DNA from 2 places in the Achromobacter sp. D7-1 genome. Region 2 is predicted to be linked to the other one. Evidence: riboswitches for the same ligand, from Rfam matches in the RefSeq annotation. Region 2 holds a riboswitch; the other holds the start of a gene.

Region 1 (14,582 bases), on a different contig from region 2:
TGGTCGCCATCCTGGCCTGCCTGGTCGGCGCCATCGTCTCGATGTTCGCCATCGCCATGGTGGTGGTCTATACCTGGATCGCCATGGGCTGGCTGGACGGCTACGTCTTCTAGCGCGGGCCAGGCGCGTTGCCTGCCTATTCGCGCATCAGCGCTTCGATTTCCCCGGCCTGCACCGGCACGCCGCGGGTGATGAGTTCACAGCCTTCGTCGGTGACCAGCGCATCGTCCTCGGTACGGATACCGATGTTCCAGTACGCCTCGGGAACGTCGTCGGCGGGCCGCACGTAGATGCCGGGCTCGATCGTCAGCATCATGCCCGCTTCCAGCTTGCGCCAGGGCCGTTCGGCGCCATGGGCCGGGCCGGGCTGGCGGTAGTCGCCCACGTCGTGCACGTCCAGGCCCAGCCAGTGGCCGGTGCGGTGCATGTAGAAGCGGCTGTAGTCGCCGGATTCCAGCACGCCGTCCAGGGAACCCTTCAAGAGCTTCAGGTCCAGCATGCCTTGCGCCAGCACCCGCAGGGCGGCCTGGTGGCCGTCGTTGAAGCTGCGGCCCGGCGCCGTGGCTTGGGCGGCGGCATCCTGCGCGGCCACCGTCAGATCGTACAGGGCGCGTTGCGGACCGCTGTAGCGGCCGTTCACGGGAAAGGTCCGGGTGATGTCGCTGGCATAGCTGTCGACCTCGCAGCCCGCGTCGATCAGCACCAGATCGCCGTCGCGCAGCGTCGCCTCGCCAGCCGGGTAATGCAGCACGCAGGCGTTGGCGCCCGCGGCCACGATGCTGTTGTAGGCGACCGATTGCGCGCCGTGGCGGCGGAACTCGTACAGCAGTTCGGCTTCGATCTCGTACTCCCGCATGCCGGCACGGGCGACGCGCATCGCGCGCACATGCGCGCCGGCGGAGATCTTGGCCGCGCGCCGCATCGCCGCGATTTCGGTGGCGTCCTTGATCAGCCGCATTTCGGCCAGCAGGGCGCGGACGTCCTGCTGGCGGGAGGGCGGCGCATGGCCGCCGCGGCTGGCTTCGCGCGCCGCGGCCAGCCAGCGGTGCAGGCGGCCGTCGCTGCGCTTGTCGCCCGCCAAGGGCGCGTACAGGGTGGCGTGGTCCTGCAGCAGCGCGGGCATCAGCTCGTCCAGCGCATCGAGCGGATGCGCGTCGTCAAAGCCGAAATGCGCTGCCGCCGCTTCGGGGCCGAAACGCTTGCCTTCCCAGATTTCATGTTCGATGTGACGCGGGCGGCAGAACAGTATGGCGCGGTCGGTCGCACCCGCGCTCAGCACCAGCCAGGCACCGGGTTCGGTGAACCCGGTCAGGTAGAAAAAATCGCTGTCGTGCCGGTACGGATACTCCGCGTCGCGGTTGCGCGTGGCCTCTGGGGCGGTCGCCAGTATGGCGATGCCGCCGCCATCGGCGCGCATCTGCTCCATCAGGCGTTGGCGCCGTGCGGCGTAGGGGGCAATGTCGTCGGGAGGCAGGCTCATGGCGGACTGGGGCGCGAACCCCGGCAGGGTGAGGATGCCGTTTACTTTACCCGCCATCCCCCGGATGCAACAGCCCACGCGGCCTGCGCGGAATTCACTGGATACCGATGGGCAAGCTGCTACAATCGCCGCTCTGTCATTGGGGAGTAGCCATCCTTTGTCCCCTCAAAGGAGCTAGCGTCAACAGACTTGGTGGTTCAGCGCTGCGCAGCAGCCGCTAGAACTCCATGGCGCTAGTAGCGGTTCCATGCATGTCGGCAAGCCCGCCGCATGGACCAGCCAGGCGAGACCTTTGGCCGCGTTGCGTTCACCCCAGCCGGGCGAGCCGCGACGTCGCGCCAATTGGTTTCTGCTCGTCCGGCTCGCCTATATGTTTCTCACCCTGTTCCTGTTTTTCCTGTCAGCGGCAGTGATCTACTTCGCCTGCGAATATTTCGTAAATGGCGTTGAATGGGTCGGCCATCGCTTTCAGCTCGGCGCCACCGCCACCGGCACCGTGCTTGCCGCGTTCGGCACCGCCTTGCCGGAAAGCGCGGTGACCTTCATGGCCGTTGTGTTCGGCGAAACCCCTGAGCAAAAAGACATAGGCGTCGGCGCGGCCATGGGCGGCCCGCTGGTGCTGGCGACACTGGCGTACGCGGTGGTCGGCCTGGCCCTGTGGCGCGCTCGGCGCGGGCAGGCCACGCAGGCGGACTGTATCAACGCGGACCAGCGCCGGCTGGCCCGCGACCAGGCCTGGTTCATGGGCATCTTCATCTTCAAGGTGGGCCTGGGTCTGCTGGCCTTTGCCTGGAAGCCCTGGCTGGGCATCCTGTTCCTGGCCACCTACGGCCTCTACGTCAAGCGCGAACTCAGCCGCGACGAGGCCAGCCTGGATGCGGAGGAACTGGAACCGCTGAAGCTGCGCCCCCGCGATGAAGACCCGGCCATGTTCTGGGCAGTTGCGCAGACGCTGCTGGCCTTGGTGGTCATCGCCGGCGCATCGCATGTGTTCGTGAATCAGATCGAGTTGTTGGGCGTAGCCATGGGCGCGTCGCCGCACGTTGCCGCCCTGTTGCTGGCGCCGGTGGCGACCGAGTTGCCGGAAATCATGAACGCGCTGATCTGGGTGCGCCAGGGCAAGGAGCGGCTGGCGTTGGCCAACATCTCGGGCGCCATGATGATCCAGGCGACCATACCCAGCGCGCTGGGGATTTTCATGACGCCGTGGCTGCTGGACGCGCCCTTGCTGGCGGCTGGTCTGTTCACGATGTTGTCTATCGGTCTCCTGTGGTTGCGTTTCCGCCGTTCAGCCATGAGCGTGCCGGCTTTGTCGGCGGTGGGCGGGTTGTATGCGGTGTTCGCCGCCTATCTGGGCTGGCATTTCTACGTCTGACAGTGGTTTGCGCGCGGGGCTGCGGCCCCGCGCCGGTTTTTGCGGCATTCAAGTCCGATTTAGCGGCAAAAACCTTGTCCATAAGTGGAAACCCGCGTAAAATCCTGCCTGTTATCCATCCCAGGAGCAGTCTTCGTGAATACCGATTCCGGCGAAAGTAGTCGATCTTGCATCGACGTCGCTGTTTAACAGGTCCACGCAGAACTCCGTCTGCCGCAGCCTGTTGAACAGGTTGCGGTTGTATCCCAAGCTCCAGGCGCAAGCCCGGGCAATCGCGCAAGCCAGCGGCTTGCCGGGAACCTCCCCAACGTAAACCGCCAGAACCGCCGCCATCCGCAGCGTCAGCGTTCGTGCACGTTTGCCCGTGCCAGTCCGCCGAGCGCTGCGCGAGTGCGCGCGTATTCGCGATCACGCTCCCCATTCTTGCAATGGAGGTCGTTATGCGTTTCTTCGACTTGTTCCTACGCCGCGCCGGTGTGGACCGCGCCACCGCCCTGGGCCGCCGCCGCGGCACTTCGCGCCTGACGGTCATCTGTCCGCGCGACGAGCTGGGCGCCTTGCGCAAGCAGATCTGCCTGGACTTCAGCGCCGCCGGCCTGGACGTCTCGCAAGTACAGATCGACCAGGGCCGGGATCCTGGCATGGCATCGGCCTGCATCACCGTCAATTGCCCGCCGGAGCTGCGCGGCGAACTGATGTCGCAGGCGCGTCGCCTGAGCGCCAATCCCGCCGTGCGCCACGTCCATTTCGGCGCGCAAGCCACGCAAGCCGCCGCGCAAGCCGCGCTGGCCTGACGGCAGCCGATTCATTCCACAGGAGAGATCATGCCTAGTGCCTTAGACCCCGAGCCTCGATTGCGCCCAGTGCGCGGCGCCGGCATGCCTGTCTGATCTGTCTACTCGCTGCGAGCCGACAGGCAGGATAGTCATCCTGGCCCGTACGGAGTCCGCAGCCAAGAATCCCCGGCCTGGCCCACGCCTTGTGCGCTCTTGCCGCCGGTATCGATTCCCCCGCTAGCTCCCTTCCGTTTTCCGCACCCGGCGCATTTCATGCGATCCGGACACCGGCAACATTGCTCCGGCGCCTGCGCACGCCTGTACGCGGCGGCTTGACGGCTTTCTGCGCGAAAGCCGCGGCCTGCTGCTGCCTGCGCGCGGGCGCGGCGGGCAGGGTCGTCCGTGTCTCCGACAACGATACGTACAACCGGAGCACTCCCATGTTCAAGTTCCTCAAGTCCTTCTTTACGTCCGCGGCCGGCCTGCGGCAAACCGCAAGGCACTTCCGCCGCTCGCCCCTGCCGGAACAAGGCGCAGCGGCCGCCGCCGCAGCCTCCGACACCGCGCGCCACGCCAACCGCCAGATGCTGGACCTGTCGCGCATGGACTTCGGCGCCGTGTTCGCGCTGTTCGGCAGCAGCCGCGGCGGGCTGTCGGAAGCCCAGGCACAGGCCGCGCGCGAACGCTACGGCGCCAACGAGGTCGACCATGAAAAGCCGCTCTCCTGGCCAGCCCATCTCTGGCTGTCCTACCGCAATCCGTTCAACCTGCTCCTGACCGCGCTGGCGGCGCTGTCCTGGCTTACCGACGTGCACATGGCCGTCCCGGACGACCAGTCCTGGACGGCGGTGTTCATCATCGGCGCCATGGTGCTCATCTCCACCGTGTTGCGCTTTGCGCAGGAGCAGCGCTCCAGCCGCGCCGCCGAGGCGCTCAAGGCCATGGTGCAGAACACCGCCACCGTGCTGCGCAGCGATCCCGCCACCCAGGCCGAAGGCGACGCCCGCCGCTTTTTTGGCGTGACGCTGCATGTCAGCGGCTCGCGCCAGGTGGAGGCGCCGCTGACGGAACTGGTGCCGGGCGACGTGGTGCTCCTGTCCGCCGGCGACATGATTCCCGCCGACTGCCGCATCCTGGGCGCCAAGGACCTGTTCATCGCGCAAGCCGCGCTGACGGGCGAATCCCTGCCCGTCGAAAAATACGCCACGCAGCGCACGGACACCGCCAACGCGCTGGAACTGGAGAACATGGCGTTCATGGGCACCAACGTGGTCAGCGGCTCCGGCAGCGCCATGGTGGTGGCCACCGGCTCGCGCACCTATTTCGGCCAGCTGGCCGGGCGCGTCACGCAGACCAGCCGAGCCCCGACCCAGTTCCAGCAAGGCATCAACCGGGTGAGCTGGGTGCTGATCCGCTTCATGCTGGTCATGGCGCCCATCGTCATGCTGATCAACGGCTTTACCAAAGGCGACTGGATGGAGGCATTGTTGTTCGCGCTGGCCATCGCCGTGGGCCTGACGCCCGAAATGCTGCCCATGATCGTCACGGCCACGCTGGCCAAGGGGGCGGTGCGCATGTCGCGCCGCAAGGTGGTGGTCAAGCGGCTGGATGCCATCCAGAACCTGGGCGCGATGAACGTGCTGTGCACCGACAAAACCGGCACCCTGACCCAGGATCGCATCGTGCTGGAACGCCACACGGATGTGTATGGCGCCAGCAGCGACGATGTGCTGGCCTACGCCTATCTCAACAGCTACTACCAGACCGGCTTGAAGAACCTGCTGGACGTGGCGGTGCTGCAGCACGCCGAGGTCGAGCGCAAGCTCGATCTGGCGGCGAAGTACCGCAAGGTCGACGAAATCCCCTTCGACTTTTCCCGGCGCCGCATGTCGGTGGTGGTGAACGAGACCGAGAACGGCCGCGAACACCATGAACTGATCTGCAAGGGCGCGCTGGAAGAAATGCTGTCGGCCTGCACCCGCCTGCGCGTGGGCCACGAAGAGCATCTGCTGACCGATGCCCGCCGGGCAGACATCCGCCGCGTGACGGCGGAGCTGAACCGGGACGGCCTGCGCGTCATCGCGGTAGGCGTCAAGGAAATGCCGCCCACTCAGCAAACCTATGGCGTGGCCGACGAGTCCGACCTGGTGCTGGTTGGGTACATGGCTTTCCTGGATCCCCCCAAGGAATCCACCGCTCCTGCGCTCAAGGCGCTCAGGAATTCCGGCATCGAAATGAAGGTGCTGACGGGCGATGTCGAACTGGTAACCCAGAAAGTCTGCCGCGAGGTCGACTTCGAGGTGCGCAAGGTCTACCTGGGCGCCGAGATCGAGGCGATGGACGAGGCGCAACTGGCTGCGGCCGTGCGCGAGGCCAATGTGTTCGCACGCCTGACGCCGGCCCACAAGGAGCGCATCGTGCACAGCCTGCGGGCCCAGGGCAACACCGTGGGTTTCATGGGCGACGGCATCAACGATGCCCCGGCCCTGCGGGCGGCGGACGTGGGCATTTCGGTCGATTCGGCGGTCGATATCTCGAAAGAGGCGGCCGACATCATCCTGCTGGAAAAGAGCCTGATGGTGCTGGAGGATGGCGTCATCGAAGGCCGCAAGACCTTCTGCAACATGCTCAAGTACCTGAAGATGACGGCCAGCTCGAACTTCGGCAACGTTTTCTCGGTCCTGGTGGCCAGCGCCTTCCTGCCGTTCCTGCCGATGCTGCCTATCCATCTGCTGGTGCAGAACTTGATGTACGACATTTCCCAGACGGCGATTCCGTTCGACAATGTCGACGAAGAGCTGTTGAAGCAGCCCCAGCAGTGGGACCCTGACGGCCTGGGCCGCTTCATGGTGTTTTTCGGTCCGATCAGTTCCATATTCGATATCGCTACGTATGCGCTCATGTGGTACGTATTTCAGGCCAATGCACCGGAACACCAGACCCTGTTCCAGTCGGGTTGGTTCGTCGAAGGCTTGCTGTCGCAGACGCTCATCGTCCATATGATCCGCACGCGCAAGATCCCGTTCCTGCAAAGCCGCGCCGCCTGGCCGCTGATGGGCATGACCTTGATGGTGGTGGCGATGGGGCTGCTGCTGCCGTTCTCGCCGCTGGCGGAATACCTCCAGCTGCAGCCGCTGCCATGGAGCTATTTCCCCTGGCTGGTGGGCATCCTGTTGGCCTACTGCACGCTGACGCAGTTGTTGAAGGGAATCTGGGTCCGCCGTTATGGCTGGCAATAAGTAGATGAGGACCGCGGCGGGCACATGCCCGCCGCGCAATCAGGAGAAACGCATGAGAATCGCTACTTTTGCCGCGCTGATGGCGGCCGGCCTGGCTCTTCCCCTGGCGGCGCGCGGCGCCGATACCGCACAGGGGCTGTCGTTGTACGGTGTGGTCGACGCGGGCGTGGCCGTCACCAAGGTGTCGGGGCAGGGCAGCCATAGCGGGCTGCTCAACGGCGGCTTGACCGACTCGCTGTGGGGCATGACGGGGGCGGAAGACATGGGCGGCGGCTGGAACGCCCGCTTCCAGCTGGAAAGCGGCTTCGATCCCTCGTCGGGCAAGCGGGCCGACGACGATCGCCTCTTCAACTACGCCGCCTGGGTGGGGCTGGCCCATGACAGCTATGGCGACTTGCGGCTGGGCCGTCAGCACACCATAGGCCAGGTCTACGGCAATTCCCTGGAAATCGCCTCCTGGAAGGAAATGGGGATGGGCGCCACGTTCAAGGCGTCCGACAACTACCAATTCAGCAACCTGGTCAATTACTACACGCCGGTCTGGCAGGGCTTTCAGGCCGGCATCGGCTATTCCTTCGACGCCGACGACCGCAGCCGCTTCCGTACCGCCAACAACAACCGCGCCCTCAGCCTGGGGCTGAAATATGAGGACGGACCCTTGCTGGCGGTCGCCACCTGGGACCAGCTGCGCCTGGCCGAGGCCCCGCCTGGCAGCAACGGCCGGCCACAGGCGGTGCAGTTGGGCGCTTCGTATGATTTCGAGGTGCTGAAGCTGTCCCTGGCCTGGTCGCGCCAGCGCAATGGCGATGTCGGGCTGGACGGCGGCGATCCGGACGGCCTGGGCATGGGCCTGGGACCGGCCGCCTTCGTGCGCGGCGGCACGGTCAACGCCTGGCTGGTCGGCGCCAGCGTGCCGGTGGGGCCGGGCACGGTGCTGCTGCAATGGTCGCTGGCGCGGCCAGACTGGCATTGGGACAACGGCATGACGGCGCGCAATGCGCAGGTGATGACTCTGGGCTATACCTACGGCCTGTCCCCGCGCACGACGCTTTATGCCTTTGTTGGCTATGCGTCGAACTACACGCTGGACGACCAGTTCGATCCTGCCCATTCCCACACCACGCGCGTGGGCACGGGCATTTCACACCGTTTCTGAGCGCCGGGGCAGGGCGGGCCGGGGTCAACTACAATCGGCGGGTGCGGCGCATGGCGCCCGTCCTCGTACAGCCCCGACGTTTTCCGGATGGTTTGCATGGATAGTCTCGAATGGCTCATACCCTGGGAGTTCTCTCCCACGCTGGTGGCCTCCTTCCTGGTGGCCATCGCGCTGTTCGTGCGCGGCCAAAAAGTCCATCACGTGACCGCCGCCCGCCGCATCCTGTTCTGGACCGGCATGGTGCTGCTGTACCTGTCCATGCATACCCGGCTGGATTACTACGCCGAGCGCATGTTCTTCATCCACCGCATCCAGCATCTGGTGCTGCACCATCTGGGGCCGCTGCTGGTCATGGCGGCGTTTCCTGGGCAGGTGATGCGGGCGGGGCTCCCGATGAGCTGGCGCATCCGCCTGCGCGACTTCCTGCGCACCGGCGCCGGTCGCGCCACGGTGACGCTGCTGACCCACAAGATCTTCGTGCCGGCGCTATTCGTCTTCCTGGTGATCGTCTGGCTAATCCCGTCGGTGCAGTTCTATTCCATGCTGGACTGGCGCCTGTACCGCCTGATGAACTGGTCGGTGGTGATCAGCGGCTTCATGTACTGGAACCTGATCCTGGACCGCAGGCCCGCGCCGCCGGCGGCCATGACGCCGGGCGGCCGCGTCATTTCGCCCGTGCTGACGATGCTGCCGCAGATGGTGGCGGGGGCCATCATCGCCTTTACTGAAAGCGATATCTACCCGCTGTTCGAGTTGTGCGGCCGGGCCATCGCCATGTCGGCCCAGACCGATCAGACCATAGGCGGCCTGACCATGTGGATTCCGGCTGCGCTGGTCGAAGTGATCGGCCTGATGGTGGCCCTGGGAACCTTGATGCGCCTGTCGGCCAAGGGACGCCTGCGCAAGGCGGACCGCGATGCCCAGGCGCGGGCCAGGGCGAAGGCCCGCGAGGTGTCCGCCTAGGGGGCGGGCCACCGCAGGCTTGCGGCTATTCCGGCAGCAGGCCGTGGTACTTCTTGCCCAGCGCCACGGTGGCCTGGAACATGCCGGCCTTGCTGCCGCAGTCATAACGCACGCCTTCATAGCGGTGCGCATACACGGCGCGCTCGCGCATCAGCGAGGCAATGCCGTCGGTCAGCTGGATCTCGTTGCCAGCGCCCATCTTGGTCGAGCGCAGGTGGTCGAAAATCGCCGCTTCCAGCACATAGCGGCCCACCACGGCCAGCGTCGACGGCGCGGCTTCGGGATCCGGTTTTTCCACGATATGGGTGACGCGTTCGGTGCGGCCGTGGGCGCTGGCATCCCCCTGGCGGGTGGCCACGATGCCGTACTTGCGGGTATCGGCGCGCGGCACGTCCTGCACGCCCAGCACACTGGCGTTCTGCGCCACGGCCACCTCGATCAGCTGCTTCAGCGCGGGCTGGTCGGAGTCGATCAGGTCGTCGGCCAGCAGCACGGCAAAGGGTTCGTCGCCCACGGCGGGCGCGGCGGACAGCACCGCATGGCCCAAGCCCAGCGGGGCCGATTGGCGGATATAGAGGCAATTCACATGCGCGGGTAGAATGCCCCGCACCATGGCCAGAAGCTCATGCTTGCCCTTGCTTTCCAGGTCCGATTCGAGTTCCGGCGCGGAATCGAAGTGGTCTTCGATGGCGCGCTTATTGCGCCCCGTCACGAAGATAAGATCCGTGATTCCGGCGGCCACGGCTTCTTCCACGGCATATTGGATCAGCGGCTTGTCGACCACGGGCAGCATTTCCTTGGGCATCGCCTTGGTGGCGGGCAGGAAGCGCGTGCCCATGCCGGCGACAGGGAAAACAGCTTTACGGACAGGACGCATTGAAACCTCGTTGGGCTATCGATGAAACATTTTAAGCGCATCGCTATCATAGGCTTATGAACCGCAGGAAAATGCCATCCATTTGCTCGATTGCGAAACGGGGTGCAATCGTCGGGCTGTCCGTGGCCCTGACCGTGCCCGCTCTCCCCATTGCTGCCTGGGCGCAGCCCGTGGGCCTGCCCTCCATGGGGGCGGCGTCCGCGGCCGAACTGTCCCCCATGCTGGAGCGCAGCCTGGGCGAGGCCATCATGGCCCAGGGGCGGCGCGACCCGACCTACGTGGACGATTCCGAGCTCAGCCAGTACCTCACTACCATGGGGCGCAAGCTGGCGGCGTTCGCGCCCGGCGCGGTCCCCGAGGTCGAGATGTTCGGCGTGCGGGACCCCGAGATCAACGCCTTCGCCATGCCTGGGGGCTTCATCGGCGTCAATACGGGGCTGATCGTGGCTTCCGCCAGCGAGTCCGAGCTGGCCGCAGTGCTGGCGCACGAAATCGGCCACGTCGTGCAGCGCCACATCGCCCGCGGCATGACCCAGCAGAACCAGAACAGCATGGTGATGCTGGCCAGCCTCGCCGGCGCGCTGCTGGCGGCCCTGGCCGGGGGCGGCGGCAATCTGGCGGTGGGCGTGGCGGCTTTCGGCCAAGCCGCGGCCATCAACCGTCAACTGGGCTTTTCCCGTGATGCGGAACGCGAGGCCGACCGGGCCGGGCTGCAGATGCTGACCAAGGCGGGGTACGACGCCGAAGGCATGGCGCAGATGTTCGGGCGCCTGATGAACGCTTCGCGCCTGAATGAAGGCGCCGGCGGCGGCTCATGGGCCAGCACCCACCCGCTCTCCATCGAGCGCATGTCGGACGTGCAGAATCGGGTGCGCAACCAGTCTCCCGTGACGCGCCACGTGGACAGCGACGATTTCTGGTACATCCGCGCCAAGATGCGCGTGGTGCAGGGCCGCGACGCGGTCAGCCTGCGCACCGCCGGCCAGCAGTTGCAGGACGAGGCCCAGGCGCTGTCGGGCGTGCGCAAGTCGGCCGCCTACTACGGCCTGGCGCTGCAGGCGTTCCAGCGCAACAACCTGGCGGAGGCCGAGCGCAACTGGAATCTGGCGTCGGCGGACGGCCGCAGCTCGGCCCAGTTGGCCAAACTCAGCGTGGATATCGCCCTGGCGCGCAAGGAGTACCCCCGGGCGCTGGAGCTGGCCCAGGCCGGCACCAAGCGCTGGCCCGGCCACCGGGCCCTGGGCATCGCCTACGCCCAGGCGCTGCAAAGCATCGGCCGCCACACGGACGCGCAGGAGTACCTGCGGGCCAGGATCAAGCAGTGGGGCAGCGACGAGCCCAGCCTCTACCAGATGCTGGCGCAGAGCGAAGACCGCAACGGCAAGCCGGTGGCGGCCCGCCGCGACCAGGCCCGCTACTACGTCATGACGGGCGCCTACGCAGCCGCGGAATCGCAGCTGCAGCAGGCGCGCAACATGTCCACCGATTTCTACGAGCAGTCGCAGATCGACGTGCAGATCAAGGAAGTCAAGGACAAGCTGGCCGAAGAGCGCCAGTTGCTCGAACGCTTCAAATCGGGCTGAGCGCCGGGCCGGGCGGGGTAGGGCGCAGGCGCCCTACTGGCCGGTTTCGAAGAAGCGTCCCAGCCGCTGCGGCAGCCAGTTCAGATGAGCCGGGAAGCTGCCCGTCGGAAAACCGGCATGGCCGCCGTCCGTGGGCTGGTGCAGCAGTATGGCGGGCGAGCAATCCTCGGGTGTCGGCAGCGACGCGGCCGGCACGAACGGATCGTTGCGCGCATTGAGCACCAGCGTCGGCACGGATATCTTCGGCAGCCAGGGCTTGCTGGACGCGCGCGTCCAGTAGTCCAGCGCATTGCGGAAACCATGCATGGGCGCGGTGTAGGTGTCGTCGAATTCGCGCAGGTCGTGCGCATGCGCAATGCGCATGACGTCGACGGCGCCAGGATAGCGATGCGCCTTCTCCAGCACCTTGTGCTTGAGCGTCTTCAGGAAATGAGCGGTGTAGACCCGGCGGTTGAACATGCCGGTGGATAGCGTCTTGCCGCAAGCCACCAGGTCCAGCGGCACGGACACGCCCGCGCAGGCGGTCAGCCAGCCGGTGTCTTCCTGGTGCTCGCCCAGGTACTTGAGCAGGGCGTTGCCGCCCAGCGATACGCCGACCGCATGCCAGCGCGCATGCGGGATGCGCTGGCGCACGGTTTCCAGCATGAAGCCGACCTCGGCCGAATCGCCGGAGTAATAGGCGCGGGCCAGGCGGTTCGGCACGCCGGAACAACCGCGGAAATGCGCGATCACCACGATCCAGCCGCGCGCGCGGAAATGATGCGCGATAGATTGCGCGTAGCGGCTGTTGCTGCCGCCTTCCAGGCCATGGAACAGAATCAGGGCGGGGGTGTCAGGCGTATGCGGCAGGGACTTCCAGTCCGCGTCCGTCATCCACCTGGCCGCGGCAGTCTTGCCATTCGCGACCGGGCGCTGGCCGCTGACGGGCGCGCCGTCGGCGGACTTGTGCGGGAACAGGCCGGGGCCGGTCCAGTCGAAGTCGACGAAGTCGGTATCGGGCGTGTCCACCCGTTCGCGCACGAACGCGATGCGGTGGTACTGCGCGAACAGGGCGGCATAAACCGTCTGGCTGTCGCCTCCGGGCAACCAGGAGGGAACGGGACAGGGCGTTGTATCAAGACGAGCAGCGGCCAACTAAAAATCCACCCGATTCAATGCAGCATGTCGGGTACGTCGTGCAAGTCGAGCACCCCGGCTTCCGTGGGCGCCGGCGAGGCATGGTGCATGACCATGCGCCAGCCGGTGGGGCCCTTGTGGTAGATGTTGGTGGCATAGCAATTGGCGAATTGCGTGCCTTCCCGCGTCTGTACCGCCACCTGTTCCACCAGCACGTGCACCGCGCACATCATGCTCAGCATGACCAGCGGGCGCAGGGGCCGCACGTGCAGCGGGCCGTTGGTCAGCACCTGCTGCCAGGAGTCGTGCACCGCCGAATGGCCGACGATGCGCAGGCCCCCCGGATGGATGCAGACGACTTCCTCGTCGTCCGCCCACACTTGCATCAGGCGCACGACGTCCGCCTGCTCGAGGGCTTCGTAGAACGCGTGCTCTGCTTCTTCGGGCGTGGCGAACATGATGGCGGATACGGGTCGACGTTGTAGAGCGGGTGACTCAGTGCCCGTGGCCGTGCAGCACGGTGCCGGGCTTCAGACGGTACTCGGCGCCGCAGTAGGCGCAGCTGGCCGAGCCGCTGCGGGCCACGTCCAGGAACACGCGCGGGTGCATGCTCCAGAGCGGCGCCTTGGGGCCCGGACAGAACACGGGCAGGTCGTCGGCGCCGACCTCGATGACTTCGTGGGGGTGGGGGACGGCGGCCGGAGCAGCAGCGGTCATGGATATTCCTGAAAAAAAAACCGGTAAACGGCAGGTTGGGGCAATGATGCGGCCTGGTCGGGGACCGGGCCGCGCGGATCAGACTTTACTCAGCCAGTGATGGTACTTCGGGTTGCGGCCATTCACCACGTCAAAAAATGCTTTCTGCAGCTTCTCCGTGATCGGGCCGCGCCGGCCAGTGCCGATCTGGCGGTTGTCCACTTCGCGGATGGGCGTTACCTCGGCGGCGGTGCCGGTGAAGAACGCCTCGTCGGCGATATAGACGTCGTCGCGCGTCAGGCGCTTGGTCACCACGCGCAGGCCCAGGTCGGCGGCCAGCGCATGGATGGTGGAGCGGGTAATGCCGGTCAGGGCGGACGCGATCTCCGGTTCGCAGAGCACGCCGTCCTTGACGATGAAGAGGTTTTCGCCCGAGCCCTCGGCCACGAAGCCTTCGGTGTCCAGCAGCAGGGCTTCGTCGTAGCCGTCCTGCAGGGCCTCGGTATTGGCCAGGATCGAGTTGGCGTAGGTGGTGGCGACCTTGGCGCGCGGCATGGTGACGTTCACGTGCTGGCGCGCGAACGACGATACCTTGACGCGGATGCCCGCGGACAGCGCCTCTTCGCCCAGGTAGGCGCCCCAGGGCCAGGCGGCGATAGCCACGTGCACCCGGGCGCCCTTGGGCGACACACCCATCTTCTCGGGGCCGTAGAACACCAGGGGGCGCAGGTAGCCGGCTTCCAGCTGGTTCTCGCGCACGACCGTCCGCTGCGCCTGGTTGATCGTGTCGCGATCGAAGGGCATGGGGATCTGGTAGATGTGCGCCGAATTGAACAGGCGGTTGGTATGGTCTTCGAGGCGGAAGATGGCGGTGCCGATCTCGGAGCGGTAGGCGCGCACGCCTTCGAATACCGACAGGCCGTAGTGCAGGGAGTGCGTCAGGACGTGCGTGGTCGCGTCTCGCCACGGTACGAGCTTGCCGTCATACCAGATGAAGCCGTCGCGGTCTGCCATCGACATGGTCTACTCCCAAGAGCCCAAGAATCTCGAGGCCCGTATTGTATCAAGCAGCGAGGTTACAATACGCGCCTATTCGCGCCCCGGCGCGGCGCCGCCAGGCCCGCGCGCAGTGATCCCGGCGGGCGAACGGGTTGTCGTGCGTTCCTTTTCCTTAGAGTTTCCATGTCGTCCTGTCCGAATCGCCAGGGGCCTGCCGTTGTCCTCTGAATCTGCGCTTCCTGAAACCGAAGACCCCATTGCGGTCCGCCAGGAACGCGTCACCGCCTTCCGCGCTGGCGTCCACGCCATCGTGCCCGCCCTG
Region 2 (14,582 bases):
CTCACAGCGACAAATGCCCAATGGGAGATGGAGGTCTTCAACAATCCCGAATCGAAGAGCTGGACGCTGGTTGGCAAGAGCAGGGCCGGCGATGCCAACCCCTCGAAGCTTTGCCGGATAAGCAGCGGCCAGCAATCGCCATACGAAGAGCAGCCATGGTTCAAGAAGTACTTCGGCAGGTAATTTTGGCTGCGTGCAGAGCCGCTACGCGCTGGAATACGGCGCGTAGTCGGCAATGTCCGCCAGCGGCCAGTATTCGCCTACCAACCGCTCCCGCGGGAACGAGGTGATGTCGGCAGTGCTCAGGCCCACGCTATCCACAGAAATGATCTGCGTCGCAAGCCGGCGATAGCCCGCGCGGAAATGGTTGGCGCCCTTGATGGCGATCAGCTTGTACGCAGTCACGTCGACACCATGCAAAAAGAATGGCTCTTCGTCGTAGATCTGTTCGGCACGCGAGGCGACGATCACGTCCACGCCCTGGATGACCAGGCGGCACATGGCGCCCAGGTCAAACTTCACGCCTTCGAACATCGAGCCCGCGCGATTGACGAAGCGGCCGTCGGTGATGGCCTTTACATAGGCATGCACGCGCAGCGGCTGTCCTTGGAAGCGGCCCTGCTTGGCACCCAGTGACACGCTGATGGTCGCGCCGACGCCGGCCTGGCGGGCTTGCTCGACCACGGACGCATCGTTGATGGACGCGAAGCAGCAGGTGCCGGGCGCGGGTTTGGCGTCCAGGATGGCGCGCAACAGATAGGTGCCGTCGCCAGGCGTGCCGCCGCCTGGGTTGTCCGCGTATTCGTTGACGACGACGGGACCGCGTCCGGCGGCCAGCGCCATGGCGACGCCCTGCTCCGGGCTTGGAAACGATGGCCGGAACGCCTCCCGGTGTTCCCAGATCCATTGCGCGACTTCGTCCGCGCAGCGCTCGGCCAGCTCCTGGTCGCCCGCCGTGGTGCAGACCACGGCCGGACATGGCGCGGCGATATCCGCAAGGGGAAAGCCGTGGAACCAAGAACAGTCGATGACGCCCGGTAGCGCGGCCAGCCTGGCGCACACGGCGTTGACCTCGGCTGGAATAAAGCCTTCCTGCGTCGTGACGATGTAGGGCAGCATGGGCAAGCGACGCATGACGGTTAACGGCTTCAGGCGCCCGCCGACGATATCGAGCAACAACGCCACCGCTTCGACCGCCCGGTCGTGAAAGTCGGTATGCGGATATAGCTTGCAGGGCAAGGTCAGGTCGCACGCCTGCCGCATGGCCTCGGTCATATTGCCATGCAGGTCGTAGACGGCGGCGATGGGCACATCGGCGCCGACCAGTCGGCGGACCGCCAGGCAAAGATCGCCCTCGATATCCTCGATGCCGTCGGCAACGCCGGCGCCGTGCAGCGCCAGCAGCACGCCGTCCACCGGCAAGACGGCGTGGATGCCGTCCAGGATCCGGCGCTTCATCTCGGCATAGGCCTGGGCCTCGATCGTGCCCGAGGGCGTGGCCTGGCCGACGTAGGTGTAGACCAGTTCGGCCCCGGTCTGCCTGGCGCCTTCGATGAAGCCGCCGACCTGGTGATTCGATCTGTCGAAGGCTTGCAGTATCTCGTCCTTGCCGTATTGCTCGAACGCGCGCAATGGCGTCTGGCCGGCGAACTCGGCGGCATAGGTGTTGGTTTCATGGATCAGGCCGGCGACGGCGAGTCGCGGCGCAGTGGCTTGAGTGCGTGCCATGGTGTGTGTGCCTTGCCTTCAGCGATTGACTTTCTTGGGATCGAAGCTCAGCGCGATCAGGGCGCTGACCAGGAGCGAGCCGGCGATGATGTAGATGGCGGGCGCGGTGCTGTGGTAGATATCGCGGATCCAGCCTATCAGGTAGGGACTGACGAAACCGCCCAGATTGGCCAGGCTGTTGATGATGCCGATCGAGGCGGCCGCGGTGGCGCCGCCCAGGAAGGCGGTGGGCAGTGTCCACATGATCGGCGAGAAGCTGATGATCCCGGCGGCGGCCACGGAAAGCGAGATGACGGCCAGCGTCAGGTTGGTGCCCGCGGATACGCTGGCGACCAGTCCCGCCGCGCCCAGCACCAGGATGAAGACCAGGTGCCAGCGGCGTTCGCGGCGCAGGTCCGAGCTGCGCCCGACCAGGATCATGGCCACCATGGCGACCAGATAGGGAATCGCGCTCAGCAGGCCGATGCGCAGGCCGCCTTCGGCGCCGGCGTCCTTGATCAAGGTGGGCAGATAGAAGCCCAGGGTGTACAGCGCCATCATTGCCGGAAAGGTCATGGCAACGATTTTCCAGATGCGCGCGTCGCGCAGCGCCTGCAACAGCGGCATGTGCTCGCGGCCCGCGTTGTCGGCGGCGATGTCGTGTTCGATCAGCTTGCGCTGTTCCGGCGTGAGCCACGCGGCATCCTGGACGCGGTTGGTCAGGATCAGCAGCACCCCGATGGCCAGCGGAATGGTGGGCAAGGCTTCCAGCACGAACAGCCATTGCCAGCCCGGATGCCCGCCGACCAGATGGAATCGCTCCATGATCCAGCCCGACAGCGGGTTGCCGATGAGGCCGGCCACCGGAATGCCGGCCTGGAAAATGGCCGTCATCTTGGCGCGGCGGCGATTGGGAAACCAGTAGGTCAGGTAGAGGATCACGCCGGGGTAGAAACCGGCCTCGGCCACGCCCAGCAGAAAGCGCACCGTGTAGAACTGCCAGGGCGCGGTGACGAAGGCCATGATGCCGGACAGGATGCCCCAGGAGATCATGATCCGCGCGATCCAGAGGCGCGCGCCCACGCGGTGCATGATCAGGTTGCTGGGCACTTCGAACAGCATGTAGCCAATGAAGAACAATCCCGCGCCCAGGCCATAGGCGGCCTCGCTGAACTGCAGATCGGCCAGCATGTTCAGCTTGGCGATGCCAATGTTGATGCGGTCCAGGTACGCGACCACGTAGCAGAGCATCAGAAAAGGTATGAACCGCAGCGCGACCTTTCTGTAGGTCGCGTCTTCAAAGGCTTGCTGGTCCGGGCGCGCGGCGCGGCCGGCGTGGATGGTTGCACTTCCGCTCACAGGTTTTCTCCTCGGTATTTGGTTTTTTGTGTGCTGCGGCTTAGGCCGCGCGACGCTGGCTCAGCAGCCTCGCGTGGTTCTGGAAGCCGCGCAGCGCTTCAGGCGGCACCAGCGATCCGCCGGTAGCCCAGATCACGTGCGTGGCTCCAGACATCTCGATGCCTTGGGCATAGGCGCGTCCGGCGGCGGAGCCGTCGAGCCAGCCTGGTCCTGAAACCGCGGCGGCGGCCGACGGTTCGACCTCGACGCCCAGGGTGTCCTTGAGCGCAAGCAGGTTCAGGTAGAGCTCGTCATCCGACACGGTGAAGACGCCGCCGAGCTGGGGCCGCATCAGCGAAGCCACCAATTCCGATGCCTGGCCCACAGCCAGGCCGTCGGCTTCGGTGCGGTTGTCCAGGCCGATGTCGTACACCGACACGGGGCCGTTCGCTTCCGACGCAAGCTGCACCAGAAAGCAAGGCGACGCGACGGGTTCGGCAAAGAAGCAATGCACGTGAGACCCGAATAGCGCCTTCAGGCCATGGCTGATGCCGCCGGGCGCGCCGCCCACGCCGCAGGGGATGTACACGAACAGCGGATGCCTGGCGTCGACCACGCGGCCCGCTTCGGCCAATTGCCTGGCCAACCCGCGAGCCGCGGCGGCATAGCCGAAGAACAGCAGTTCGGATTGTTCGTCGTCGACGAAATGGCTGCGCGGCGCGGCCAATGCCTGCGTCCGCCCTGCCGCGACCGCCTCGGCGTAGTCGCCAGCGTGTTCCACCACGCGCACGCCACGCTTGCGCAGCCGCTCCTTCTTCCACTCCTTCGCATCGGCGGACATGTGGACCACGGCATCGAATCCCAGCGCGGCCGCCATGACGCCGATGCTCATGCCCAGGTTGCCGGTGCTGCCCACGGTCACGGCATACTGGCTGAACACCGCGCGGGCCTGCGGCGTCGCCAGGACGCGCCGGTCCGTCGCCGCATCCTTGAGCAAGCCATGCTCCAGCGCAATGGATTCGGCTATGGCCAATACCTCGTGAAAGCCGCCACGCGCCTTGATCGATCCGGCGACAGGCAGCTCGTCATCACGCTTGAGATACCAGCTGCCCGACGCGGCGGCGCCGCCCAGCGCCTGTTGCAGCGGCTTGGCGAACATCAGCCGGGACTCGATATGCCCGCCCGAGGCGCCAAGCTCGGGAAACAGCGCGGCCAGCAGCGGCGCGCAACGCGCCAGGCGGCTTTCCGCCTCGTCGATCAGGTCCAGCGATGGCGCCGATGCGGGCAACGGCCCGCCCCTTGCGGGGTTGAGCCATAGCAAAGGCGTTCTTGATTGAAGATTTTCTAATAGCTGGGGATTGAAATCGGCGGTCATCATGGGCTTGCGAGTTGATGGTTCGGCGCAAATCGTAGATTCCGCAGGCGTGCAAGAATAGCGATCATTTCTAATTCAGCCATTAGCTTGACTTATGTCTGTCCATTTCGACTCCACCCTGCTGGGCGCCCTGCGCTGCTTTGACATGGCCGGCCGCCATCTCAGCTTCACCCGGGCGGCGGCGGCCATGAATCTCACGCAAAGCGCGGTGAGCCAGCAAATCCGTCAGTTGGAAGACCGCCTGGGCTACCTGCTGTTCGTGCGCCAGCAGCGCGGACTGAAGTTCACGTCCAAGGGCGAAACGCTATTCGCGACGGTCAGCCGCGCGCTTGCCGATATCCAGCAGGAAATCGAGCGGCTGGGCCTGCCGGCGTCCGCGCTGCAGGTCAATTGCCTGCCGTCCTTCGCGCTGCAATGGTTGATGCCGCGCCTGACGGAATTTCATCGCTTGCAGCCGGATGTGTCGGTGCGGCTGAAGGCGGAGTTCCAGCCGCTGGACCGCAAGCTGATGGAGGAAGAAGACATAGACATCGCCATCCGCTATGACCCGGCGCACTACAGCCATGTGCAGGCGGATGCCTTGCTGGACGAGTATCTGCTGGTGGTCGCGACGCCCGAGTACCTGGCCGCGCACCCGGCGTTTCGCGCCGGCAAGTCCATCGATGGCGTCGAGTTCCTGCACGACGCCTCGCCTTGGGTCGGGGCTGCGGAGTTCATCGAGTGGCGCACCTGGATGCAGGCGCACCGGCCCGGATGGATCCGCCACCTGGAGGGCCCTCAGTTCAACCTGGCCAGCCTGGCCATCGGCGCCGCGCTGAATCATCAGGGCGTAGCAATCGGGCGCAGCGCGATGGTCTACGACGAGATCCGCAGCGGACGGCTGGTCGACGTGTTCGGCAAGCACGCGCCCGCGCCGGCGCGCTATGTGCTGCTGTCGCGCCGGCCTGAAGAGCGGCGCACCCGGATCTTTTCCGACTGGCTCAAATCCGAGTGCCGCAACTTCGACGACCAGCGCTCGGCGCTGATCGGGTGCGCGCGCGGGTAGCTCTCCGCTCAGAAGCGATACGCCACGCCTGCGCTGAACGACCTGCCGTTGCCGGGCAGGAAGATCGGCATCGCGGGCGTCGCCGTATTGCGGATGGCGTAGCTGCTGGCATAGGTCTTGTCCGTCAGATTGTCGGCCTGCACGTAACCGCTCCAGTGCGCGTTGTGCTCGTAGGCGACCTTGAAACCCAGCAGCGCATAGGCGTTCTGCTGCGTGCCCGGCGCGTTGGCGTGGTTGGTTTCGGTATCGCTCATCAGCCAGCGCAGATTGGGACCAAAGCGCCAGCCGCCCAGACGGTACATCACCTCCGCGCTGAGCAGGTGACGCGGCACGCCGGCGATGCGGTTGCCCTGGTACTCGCCACTGCGGAAGCGGAAGTCGCTGAAGGTGTAGGCGATGCGGTAATCGAACAGGCCGTCGCCCGGCGCAGGCAAACTGCCGTTGATGCCGGCTTCGATGCCCTGATGGCGGGTGCGGCCGGCGTAGTTGTAAGTGCCTGCCGGCGTGCCGTTGGCGTTGGTGACGGACATGAGTTCGTCTTCGACGTTGCTGCGGTACAGGGACACGGTCCAGTTCAGGTCGCGGCCAGCGACGAGGACCGTGCCGTCTCCGCCGATTTCATAGGTCAGCGCGCGCTGCAGGTCGAGCTTGCTCATGGACGTGACCGCGGTGGCCGGGTTCATGGGCGCGGGCACTTCGCCATTGACGATTTCCCAGAAGGTGGGAGCTTCGTTGCTGCGGCTGATGTTGGCGTACCAGCGCTGGGCGGCGGCAGGCTGCCAGATGATGCCCAGGCGCGGCGTAGCGTAGTTCCAGTCCTGATCCAGGGTCTTGCCGCTGTTGCGTTCGCGCGCGTCGCGCACGGCCTGGGTGTACTTGAGGTCGCCGATCAGGCTCAACTGTTCGTTCACATGCCAATCCAGGCCGACCAGCGCGCTGCGGTTCTCGGCCTTGAGGTCATAGGCGCCGAAGCGTTGCAGACGGCGGCCGTCGGCGGGTCGTATGGCGTAGAAGTCGCGGTCCATGTCGCTGCGCTGCCAATCGAGCGCGACGCGGTAATCCACGCTGCCGGCCTTGCCGGCCAATTGCCAAACCAGGCCGTAGGTATCGCCGTCCGTGACGTTGGCGACCTGGGGATTGGTGAAGTCATCGTTGGTGCGCTGCCAATAAATGCCCGCGGTCTGGTTGAGCGCGTCCGTGCCCCAATAGCTGCGGTTAGCGATGCGGAACTGGCTGGTGTCGCGGTGCGGATCGCGCTTGTACACATTGTTGGCCAGGTCCAGCGGCGTAGTGCCGTCGCCCAGCACGCTGCGCGGATCCTGAAGCATGCGGGCCTTGGGCACGGGTTGGGGAATATCGAACTTGAGGTCCGTGTAGGACAGGTAGGTGCGGTTTTCAAAGGTGCCGCGGCGAAAGCCCAGGTTGCCTTGGAAGCTTGAGCGCTCGGACGAAGAATGGTGGCGGTAGCCGTCGGACTTGTCATAGCCGAAACTGAAGCGGCCATCCATGCGCTCGCCTTCAAAGCCCTTGGATAGCGTGAGATTGCGGGTGCCGAAGCTGCCGGTTCCCAGGCGGATGACGTCGCTCTGGGTGCCGGTGAGAGACTGGAAATCGACCTCCCCGCCCAGCGTGGTCGCGCCCGGCGACAGCGCGTTGGCGCCGCGCCGCACCGTGACCAGGCCGGCGTTTCGCGGTTCCAGCAGGCTGATGATGAAGGAGCCGTCGGCATCGTTGAGCGGCAGGCTATCCTGCATCAACAGGATGCCGCGACTCAAGGGATTGCTCTGGATGCCCGAACCGCGGATGTTCAGGCGCGGCTGATCCAGCCCGCCGAAGAATTCCTGCACGATGACGCCGGGCTGATAGTCCAGCGCGTCGCGCAGGGTAATCAGGCGTACCTCCTGCTGCGGCTGGGCCAGATTGGTGCCGCCGGGCACGGTCTGCAGTTCGGCCTCGGCCTGCTGCGGACCGGGGTCGAGGGCGCGCGTCAGGGATTGACCCGATACGACCACAGGCGCCAGCGAGGGGACGACTTGGCTGGCCGGGGCCACGCGGAGCTGGCCGGCTTCCTGGGCAAGGGCGGTGGACAGGCCGAGGGCGCTGAGAGTGAGGCTGGACGCCAGTTGGCGCAGGACGGGGGACGTCATGGGAATGCTTCCGCGTAGAGCTGAATGGGCTGGGTTACCAGGACAGATGGAACATGGCTTTGGCCAGCAAGACGATGCCGGCCATGTGACAGAAGACGCTGATGTGCACGCGCCTGCGCAGCGCGCTGTGCAGACGCTGGCGCCGCGCCAGCGTCATGGCCGTGACCACATGGACCAGCACGCTGGCGGCGAGCGCGATCTTGATCGACAACAGCAGGCCGAAGGACGAACTACCGGGGCTGGCAAGCGCGCCGCGGTACTGCCAGGCCATGCCCAGGCCAGCCAGGTACAGCACGGCTACCGCCCAGGGCACCACGGCGCGCACGCGCGGGCCAAGCTGGCCGCCCAGCGCGCGGCGCACGTCGGCAGGCAGGCGCTTTTGCACCGGTTCCAGAAACAGCACCTCGAAGGTCACGGTGCCCACGAAGACGAAGGCGGCGCACAGGTGCAAGACGAGCAGAAAGGGATAGGTATTCATGGAGAGTCCGCTATCGAAAAACAGGAAATCGGGTTGGACGCATGCTTCAGGGCTGCCCGCCCGCCGCCAGCAGCAGCTCGCGCAAGCGTTCCGCGTCGGTGTTGGGAATGCCGCCCGGCGCGCCATTGCCGGAAGACTCCAGCGGACTCTCCAAAGCGATGGGCGTGACGTTCCCCCGATGCACCATGACGCAACGGTCGACCAGTCCCAGCAGTTCCCCTGGGTCGTGGCTGATGCACAGCAAGGCCGCGCCGCTGCGGGCCAGTTCCTCGCCGCAGCAAGCGGCGAGCTGGCGGCGCAACGCCGGGTCCAGCGCGCTGAAGGGCTCGTCCAGCATCAGCAGGTCTGGGGTCAGCGCCAGGGCGCGGGCCAACGCGACGCGCTGCGCCATGCCGCCGGACAGCTCGCCTGGCCAGGACTGCATGGCGGCGTCCAGCCCCACTCGAGCCAGCCATTGCGCGGCCAGGGCGCGAGCCTGGCGCGGCGCGTGTCCGGCCCCGCGCAGCGGCAAGGCGACGTTGTCCAGCGCGTGCCGCCACGGCAACAGGCGCGGTTCCTGGAACATCAGCAGGGGATGGCGAAAGCCATTGCGCAAGGTTCCGCCGCTGGGCCGGACCAGGCCGGCCGCCAGGCGCAGCAGGCTGCTCTTGCCGGCGCCGCTGGGGCCGATCAGCCCCAACCGTTCGCCGGGGCGCAGGCACAGGTTCACGTCCTGCAGCACGGTCTGCGCGCCGTAGCGCAGCGACAGCGATTGCATCTCAAGCATGGCTAGGCTCCATCCAGCGGCCCAACCGGCGCTGCAAGGGTTGCAGGAAGGCGAATTCCAGCAAGGCCACCAGGCCCAGGATTAGCAGGACCCAGGCGAACAGTTCGGCGGTGTCGAAGGTGCTGCGGGCGTTGGCCAGCGCATAGCCCACGCCATTCTCCGCGCCCAGCACTTCGGCCATCACCACCAGCCGCACGCCGCCGCAGGCAGCGATCAGCAGAGCCGCCAGCAGCGGCGCGCTGAGGGCCGGCAGATACAGATGGCGCAAGCGCAGCCAGGGGCCGTAGCGGTAGACGTGGGTCATCTCGATCAGCTTGCGGTCCACGTGCAGCATGCCCTTGACCGTATTGACGTACATGCCGGGCGCCATCATCAGCGTCGTAATGAAGATCACCATCGGCGACCCCAGGCCGAACCACAGCATGGCAAGCACGACGACCACCACCGGCGGCATGGCCATCAGCAGCCAGCGCAGCGGTTCGATCAAACCGCGCAAGCGCGCGCTATGTCCGGCCAGCACGCCCAGCGCGAAGCCGATGGACGCACCCGCCAGCACCCCTATGCCGATGCGCATCAGGCTGACGCCTGCGTTGGCGAAGAACTGTGGGCTGCGCACCAGCGGAACGACAGCGCGCAGCGCTTCCCACGGCGTGGCCATGAGCAGCGGACCGAGCTGGCGCGCAGCCACATGCCAGGCCAGCAAAAGCAGCAACACGCCGGCCGCGCTCCAGGCGCGCGAGGTCCGCGCAGATGCCCCGACGGCAGGACCTTTGGAATAGGTGTTCATCGGACCCTCATGGTCCGTAGAAGCCAACGGGTGGCAGGCCGCCCCCGATGGCTTGCGGAAAACGGCCGGCCAGCAGGCGGTACAGTGCCTCCAGTTCGGGGCGCGCGTCGCGGGCGCTGCGGCTCTGCAGGCGCGTGCCGCGGATGGCGGTCTCGATGGCCGCCAGGGGCAGATGCGGCAGATGCTCGCGCACCAGCGCGGCGCAGTCGGCGGGATGCTCGACGCACCAGCGCGCGGAGGCCGCGTAGGCCTGGTCCACGGCGCGGCACAAAGCCGCATCGCCCGCCACGCGGGCTGCCGCCATGACGCCGGCCTGCGGCAGCGTGGGCTGCGCGGGAAAGGCAGCGCTCCAAGCCTGTTCCAGGCTTTGGCCGCGATGCAGCGCCGGCGCCCCTGCGGTCTGTTCAGCCCGCCACAACAGCAGCGAGGCCATGGGCTCGACCAGCAGCGCCTGCCCTGCCTGGCCATTGAGCATCAGCGCGATGGCGTCCTGTCCGTCGCGGGTACGGCGCAAGGCGACCGGCGCCAGGCCGCGCGCGGCATGCGCTTCCAGCAGAGTATCCAGCAGTACGGCCGGCAGATCGCGCTGAAAAGGCGCCACCAGTTCGCGGCCGGCCAGATCGTCGAAGGTCTGCACCGCCGGATCGCGGCTGACCAGCCACAGAATGCCCCATACGGAGATATTCAACAGGCGCACAGGCATGCCGCGGTTGTGCAGCAAGGCCGGCAGCGTGCTGGGAGCGGCGCTGAAGTCCAGCTCGCCGTTCACCAGCAGCGTGCGCAGTTGATCCGGCGTCTGCCACAGGCGGAAACGTAGCTGCCCGGCGTGATCCGCCAGCGCGCCGGTGGCCGCCATGTGCATCAGGGGATAGCTGACCACGGCGCCGGGGCCTGCCAGCGTCAGGACGGTGCGGCGATCCGGCAATGCCGCACGCAGGGTTCCCGCCCCGGGCAAAAGCGCAGTTCCCAGGGCAGCCGCGCAGAAGCGGCGGCGCATGTGCAAGTCGTTCATTGAATTTCAAATAAGAATTGTTATCGTTTAAGATTCTCCCATTCACACTGAAAGACCCAGAATGACAAATATCAATCTGGCCGGCGCGGCCGTAGTGGCATTGCTGGCAAGACATCCGCTGCTGCACGGCCTGCCCCCAGGCATGGACCAGGAAGTCGCGGCCGACCTGCTGCGCGGCGCCAGTCCGCTGCGGGCCGAGGCAGGGCAGATCCTGTTTGGCGAAGGCGACGAAGCCTCCAGCTACGTGCTGATAGAAAGCGGCCAGGCCGAGGTCATGCGCTACAGCTACAACGGCGACGAACGCGTATTCCGGGTCTTCGAGCCGGGCCAGTTGATGGCGGAAGCGGCCATGTTCATGCCTCACGGCCGCTACCCCATGCAGGCTCGCGCCCGCAGCGCCCTGCTGGGTTGGCGCCTGGGCCGGCGACAGTTGCACGATGCTTGCCGCCGCTGGCCGGATCTGGCGCTCAAGCTGCTGGCCGCGCTCAGCAAGAGCCTGTACGACCAGGTGAACAAGGTCGACTGGATGACTTCCAGCTCGGCGCCCGAGCGGCTGGCCAACTACCTCATGGGCCTGCATGAGCGCCAGGGCGCCGCGCTGACGCTGCCGCTGAACCAACGCCAGCTTGCCGCTCACCTGGGCATCCGCGCCGAAACCTTGAGCCGCCTGCTCAACGACTGGCAGACGCAGGGCTACATCAGCGGCAAGCGCCGCCAATGGGCAGTGCATGACTCGGCGCCTCTGGCCAGGCTGGCGACGACGGCGAAGCGGCCGTTCTAACGGTTGGCCGGGCTGGGCCGGCGCCGCGCAGTGGCCTGTGATGACTCCAGCCGCGGCGCCAATGACTTTCGTCATCGGCGGCGCGGCGGTGCGCGTCGGACAATGCGGGCAGATCCTCTCCCCCGCTCCCATGTCCGAATCCGTTCCTCCCCTTGCGCCAGTTCCGGCTGCGCTCCCGATCACCGAAGCAGACATCCGGCAACTGGTGCACCGCTTCTATGCGCAAGTGCGCCAGGACCAAACGCTGGGTCCGATATTCAATTCCCGCGTGGCGGACTGGGACCACCACCTGGACCTGTTGTGCGATTTCTGGTCGGCGCTGCTGCTGGGCACGCGCCGCTTCAAGGGCGCGCCTATTCCCGCGCATGCGCGCATCCCGGATCTTTCATGGCCTCTGTTCCAGCGCTGGCTGGCCCTGTTCCATGGAGTCACCGCCGGGCTCGGCCGGCCGGCCTTGCAAGCCCAGGCCGACGCCATGGCCAAACGCATCGCGGCCAAGCTGTGGAGCGTGTGGCAGCAGCGCCAAGATCTGCCGAGCCTGCCCGACTCGCTGCCTGAAGGCGTGCGGCCCTACCGCGACAGTCCGGTGTTCACGCCCGACAACCTGCCGGCTGGCTTGCGCGCCGCGCACACGACCAAGGCCGGCACCTGGGGCTTGTTGAAGGTGCACGCCGGCGTGCTGCGCTATACGCTGGATGATCCGCCGCACGCCGTAGCGGTGCTGACGGCCGGGCAGCAAGTGCTGATAGAGCCGCAGGTGCGGCACCATGTGGCGTTCGAACTACCGGGCAGTTTTCAGATCACGTTCTGCCGAGCGGACGGCCCGGAAGACGCCGCCTGACCGGAATCGCAGAGGCGGCGCCGCCGCGCCGCACTCTTCCGGGCTCCCTTTTCTTCAGGCGGCTGCGGCGCTCAAATGTTCATAAAGAATCGCCGCCCCTATCCCCATCAGCGCCATCCCGCCCAGGATCTCGGCCCGCTTGCCCGCGACGCTGCCCAGCACGCGTCCCAGCATGACGCCTATCGTCACCATCAGGGTAGTGGCCAGTCCGATGGCAATGGCTGCGACCACGATGTTCACGTCGACGAATGCCAGCCCCACGCCCACGGCCATGGCGTCGATGCTGGTGGCGAAGCCGGTTGCGGCAAGCAGCCAGAAAGAATGGCGGGTGACGGGTTCGGCATCTTCGTCCTCTTGCTTGAGGCCGTTGCGTATCATCAGCAAGCCCAGGATACAGAGCATCGCGAAGGCGATCCAATGGTCCCAGGCAACCACATACCTGGCCGCAACGGAGCCCAGCGCCCAGCCTATCACTGGCGTGATGGCTTCGATCACACCGAAGATCAGCCCTGTGCGCAGGGCTTCCGGAAATCGGGGTTTATGCAGCGCGGCGCCTTTGCTGATGGCCGCGGCGAAGGCGTCCGTGGACATGGCGAACGCGAGAACGATGATGGCGATGGCATTCATTTGAGGAAAGATCCAACTGGGCGGAAACGGCACGGATCCTCCGCGCCGCCCAGCGTCGCGCGAAAAATCCGTGGTCTCGCCAAGCGTGAATGCCGCTTGCGCCATGGCCGGAGTAGCCAAGAATGTTGACGCAAGCCCCCGCGGAACTGGCCGCGGGGAGGCTACTCCCCAAAGAGTAAAGGCAGTCTAGCAGAGCCTGCCGACAGGTGTGTTACAGCGCTATTCCCCGCGTATCCCCGCCTTCTCGATCACCTCCTTCCAACCTTTCGCCTCTCTGTCCACCCAAGCCTCGGCCTGCGCCTTGCCCGCGAACGGTCCGCGCATGCCCAGCACGGCCATGCTCTGCTGGAACTCCGGCATGACATAGACCTTGGCCAGCGTATCTTCCCAGACCCGCGCGATTTCCTTGGACGTCCCCTTGGGCGCCATCACCAGGAATGCAAACGACACGTCATAGTTCTTCAGCCCGGCCACACCCGATTGCGCCGCGGTGGGGACTTCAGGCAGGTCGGCGTCCCGTTCCTTACCCGATACCGCCAGCGCTTTCAGCTTGCCGGCCCGCACATGCGGCAGGACCCCAGGCGTGGCGAGAAAGGCGGCCTGTATCTGGTCGCCCAGCAAGGCATTCACAGCCGGAGCGTTGCCGCGATACGGCACGTGCGCGACTTCCATGCCAGCTGCGAGCCTGAGCTTTTCGAAGGCGAGGTTGCCGGGACTGCCATAGCCGGCGGAGGCATAGGTGATGCGATTGGCTTTGGCGTAGCGCAGGAATTCGTCCAGCGTGTTGATGCCGAGCTCGGGGCGGACCGCCAGGGCCAGGCCGAAGGAGCCGGCCAGGCTCAGCGGTTCCAGCCGTTGGGTGACGTCCTTGTCCAGGCCCTTGAAGATGTAGGGATTGACGGTCATCAGCGTGTCCAGCGTCATCAGCAGCGTGTAGCCGTCTGGCGCTGCCTGGGCCACGGACTGCGCGCCGATATTGCCGGAAGCGCCGGAGCGGTTTTCAACGACGATGGTCTGGCCCAGGATCTTGCCCGCGTGCTGGGCGATGGCGCGGGCTTCGAGGTCCAGCGGACCGGCGGCCGGGAAGTTGACGATGAGTCGGACGGGACGCGCGGGGTAATCGGACGCCATGGCAACCGAGGTTCCGGCCGCGAGCAGCGCCGTACAGAACAGCAAGGACTTGATCATGCTTTCTCCTGGGTGGCGCCGACCCCGAGGCCGGCACCGTTGCGGGGCATCAGGCAATGGCGCTGGGATGCGGACTGGTCTCGGCGTGGCGGATCATGCTGCGCGACAGCTCCATCAGCAATTCGGCGCGCAGCGCATTGGCGGCGGGGTCGTCCCACAGATTGCGCAGCTCGTGGGGATCTTCGCTCAGGTCATAGAGTTCGCCCCAGGCCGCATCGGCATAGACGCTGAGACGGTGGCGCGCGGTCTGCAAGGTACGCATGCGGGTGCGGCCGGGAAAGCCGAACATGGTGCGCTGGCCCTCTTCCTCGATCAGCACCGCATCGCGCACGGTGTCGGCCTCGCCAGACATGAGGGGCAGCAGGGACGCGCCCTGCATGCCGTTGTAGGCCGGCAGGCCGGCGCGCGCCAGCACGGTGGCAGCGATGTCGGCCGTGGAGCACAGCGCCTGGCTGCGCGGCGAGACCGGAGCTGCCTGCGGATCGCGCCA

Evidence for each region. Region 2 has a riboswitch for manganese ahead of mntP (manganese efflux pump MntP). Riboswitches for the same ligand answer to the same signal wherever they lie in the genome.
Region 1: linked by a shared signal. The riboswitch ahead of AC6LKD_RS11595 (sodium:calcium antiporter) and the one ahead of mntP (manganese efflux pump MntP) in region 2 are both predicted to bind manganese.

What each region holds. Positions count from the first base shown of each region.
Region 1 covers NZ_JCBAMT010000020.1:75,179-89,760, reverse strand. Annotated here, with positions in the region: gene AC6LKD_RS11605 (TM2 domain-containing protein) at 1-113, shown strand, start outside; gene AC6LKD_RS11600 (aminopeptidase P N-terminal domain-containing protein) at 137-1,480, opposite strand; yybP-ykoY riboswitch at 1,609-1,798, shown strand; gene AC6LKD_RS11595 (sodium:calcium antiporter) at 1,851-2,855, shown strand; gene AC6LKD_RS11590 (hypothetical protein) at 3,296-3,649, shown strand; gene mgtA (magnesium-translocating P-type ATPase) at 4,072-6,870, shown strand; gene AC6LKD_RS11580 (porin) at 6,923-8,026, shown strand; gene AC6LKD_RS11575 (cytochrome c oxidase assembly protein) at 8,114-8,989, shown strand; gene galU (UTP--glucose-1-phosphate uridylyltransferase GalU) at 9,015-9,866, opposite strand; gene AC6LKD_RS11565 (M48 family metalloprotease) at 9,923-11,449, shown strand; gene AC6LKD_RS11560 (YheT family hydrolase) at 11,483-12,583, opposite strand; gene AC6LKD_RS11555 (YybH family protein) at 12,601-13,023, opposite strand; gene AC6LKD_RS11550 (zinc-finger domain-containing protein) at 13,061-13,282, opposite strand; gene AC6LKD_RS11545 (branched-chain amino acid transaminase) at 13,361-14,281, opposite strand; gene AC6LKD_RS11540 (AzlC family ABC transporter permease) at 14,478-14,582, shown strand, end outside.
Region 2 covers NZ_JCBAMT010000012.1:83,693-98,274, forward strand. Annotated here, with positions in the region: gene AC6LKD_RS07915 (hypothetical protein) at 1-183, shown strand, start outside; gene AC6LKD_RS07920 (M81 family metallopeptidase) at 205-1,728, opposite strand; gene AC6LKD_RS07925 (MFS transporter) at 1,747-3,066, opposite strand; gene dsdA (D-serine ammonia-lyase) at 3,107-4,423, opposite strand; gene AC6LKD_RS07935 (LysR substrate-binding domain-containing protein) at 4,515-5,465, shown strand; gene AC6LKD_RS07940 (TonB-dependent receptor family protein) at 5,474-7,612, opposite strand; gene AC6LKD_RS07945 (CopD family copper resistance protein) at 7,647-8,090, opposite strand; gene AC6LKD_RS07950 (ABC transporter ATP-binding protein) at 8,137-8,856, opposite strand; gene AC6LKD_RS07955 (ABC transporter permease) at 8,849-9,643, opposite strand; gene AC6LKD_RS07960 (ABC transporter substrate-binding protein) at 9,651-10,655, opposite strand; gene AC6LKD_RS07965 (Crp/Fnr family transcriptional regulator) at 10,717-11,436, shown strand; gene AC6LKD_RS07970 (TehB-like domain-containing protein) at 11,498-12,277, shown strand; gene mntP (manganese efflux pump MntP) at 12,332-12,904, opposite strand; yybP-ykoY riboswitch at 12,911-13,086, opposite strand; gene AC6LKD_RS07980 (Bug family tripartite tricarboxylate transporter substrate binding protein) at 13,124-14,092, opposite strand; gene AC6LKD_RS07985 (sulfatase family protein) at 14,142-14,582, opposite strand, start outside.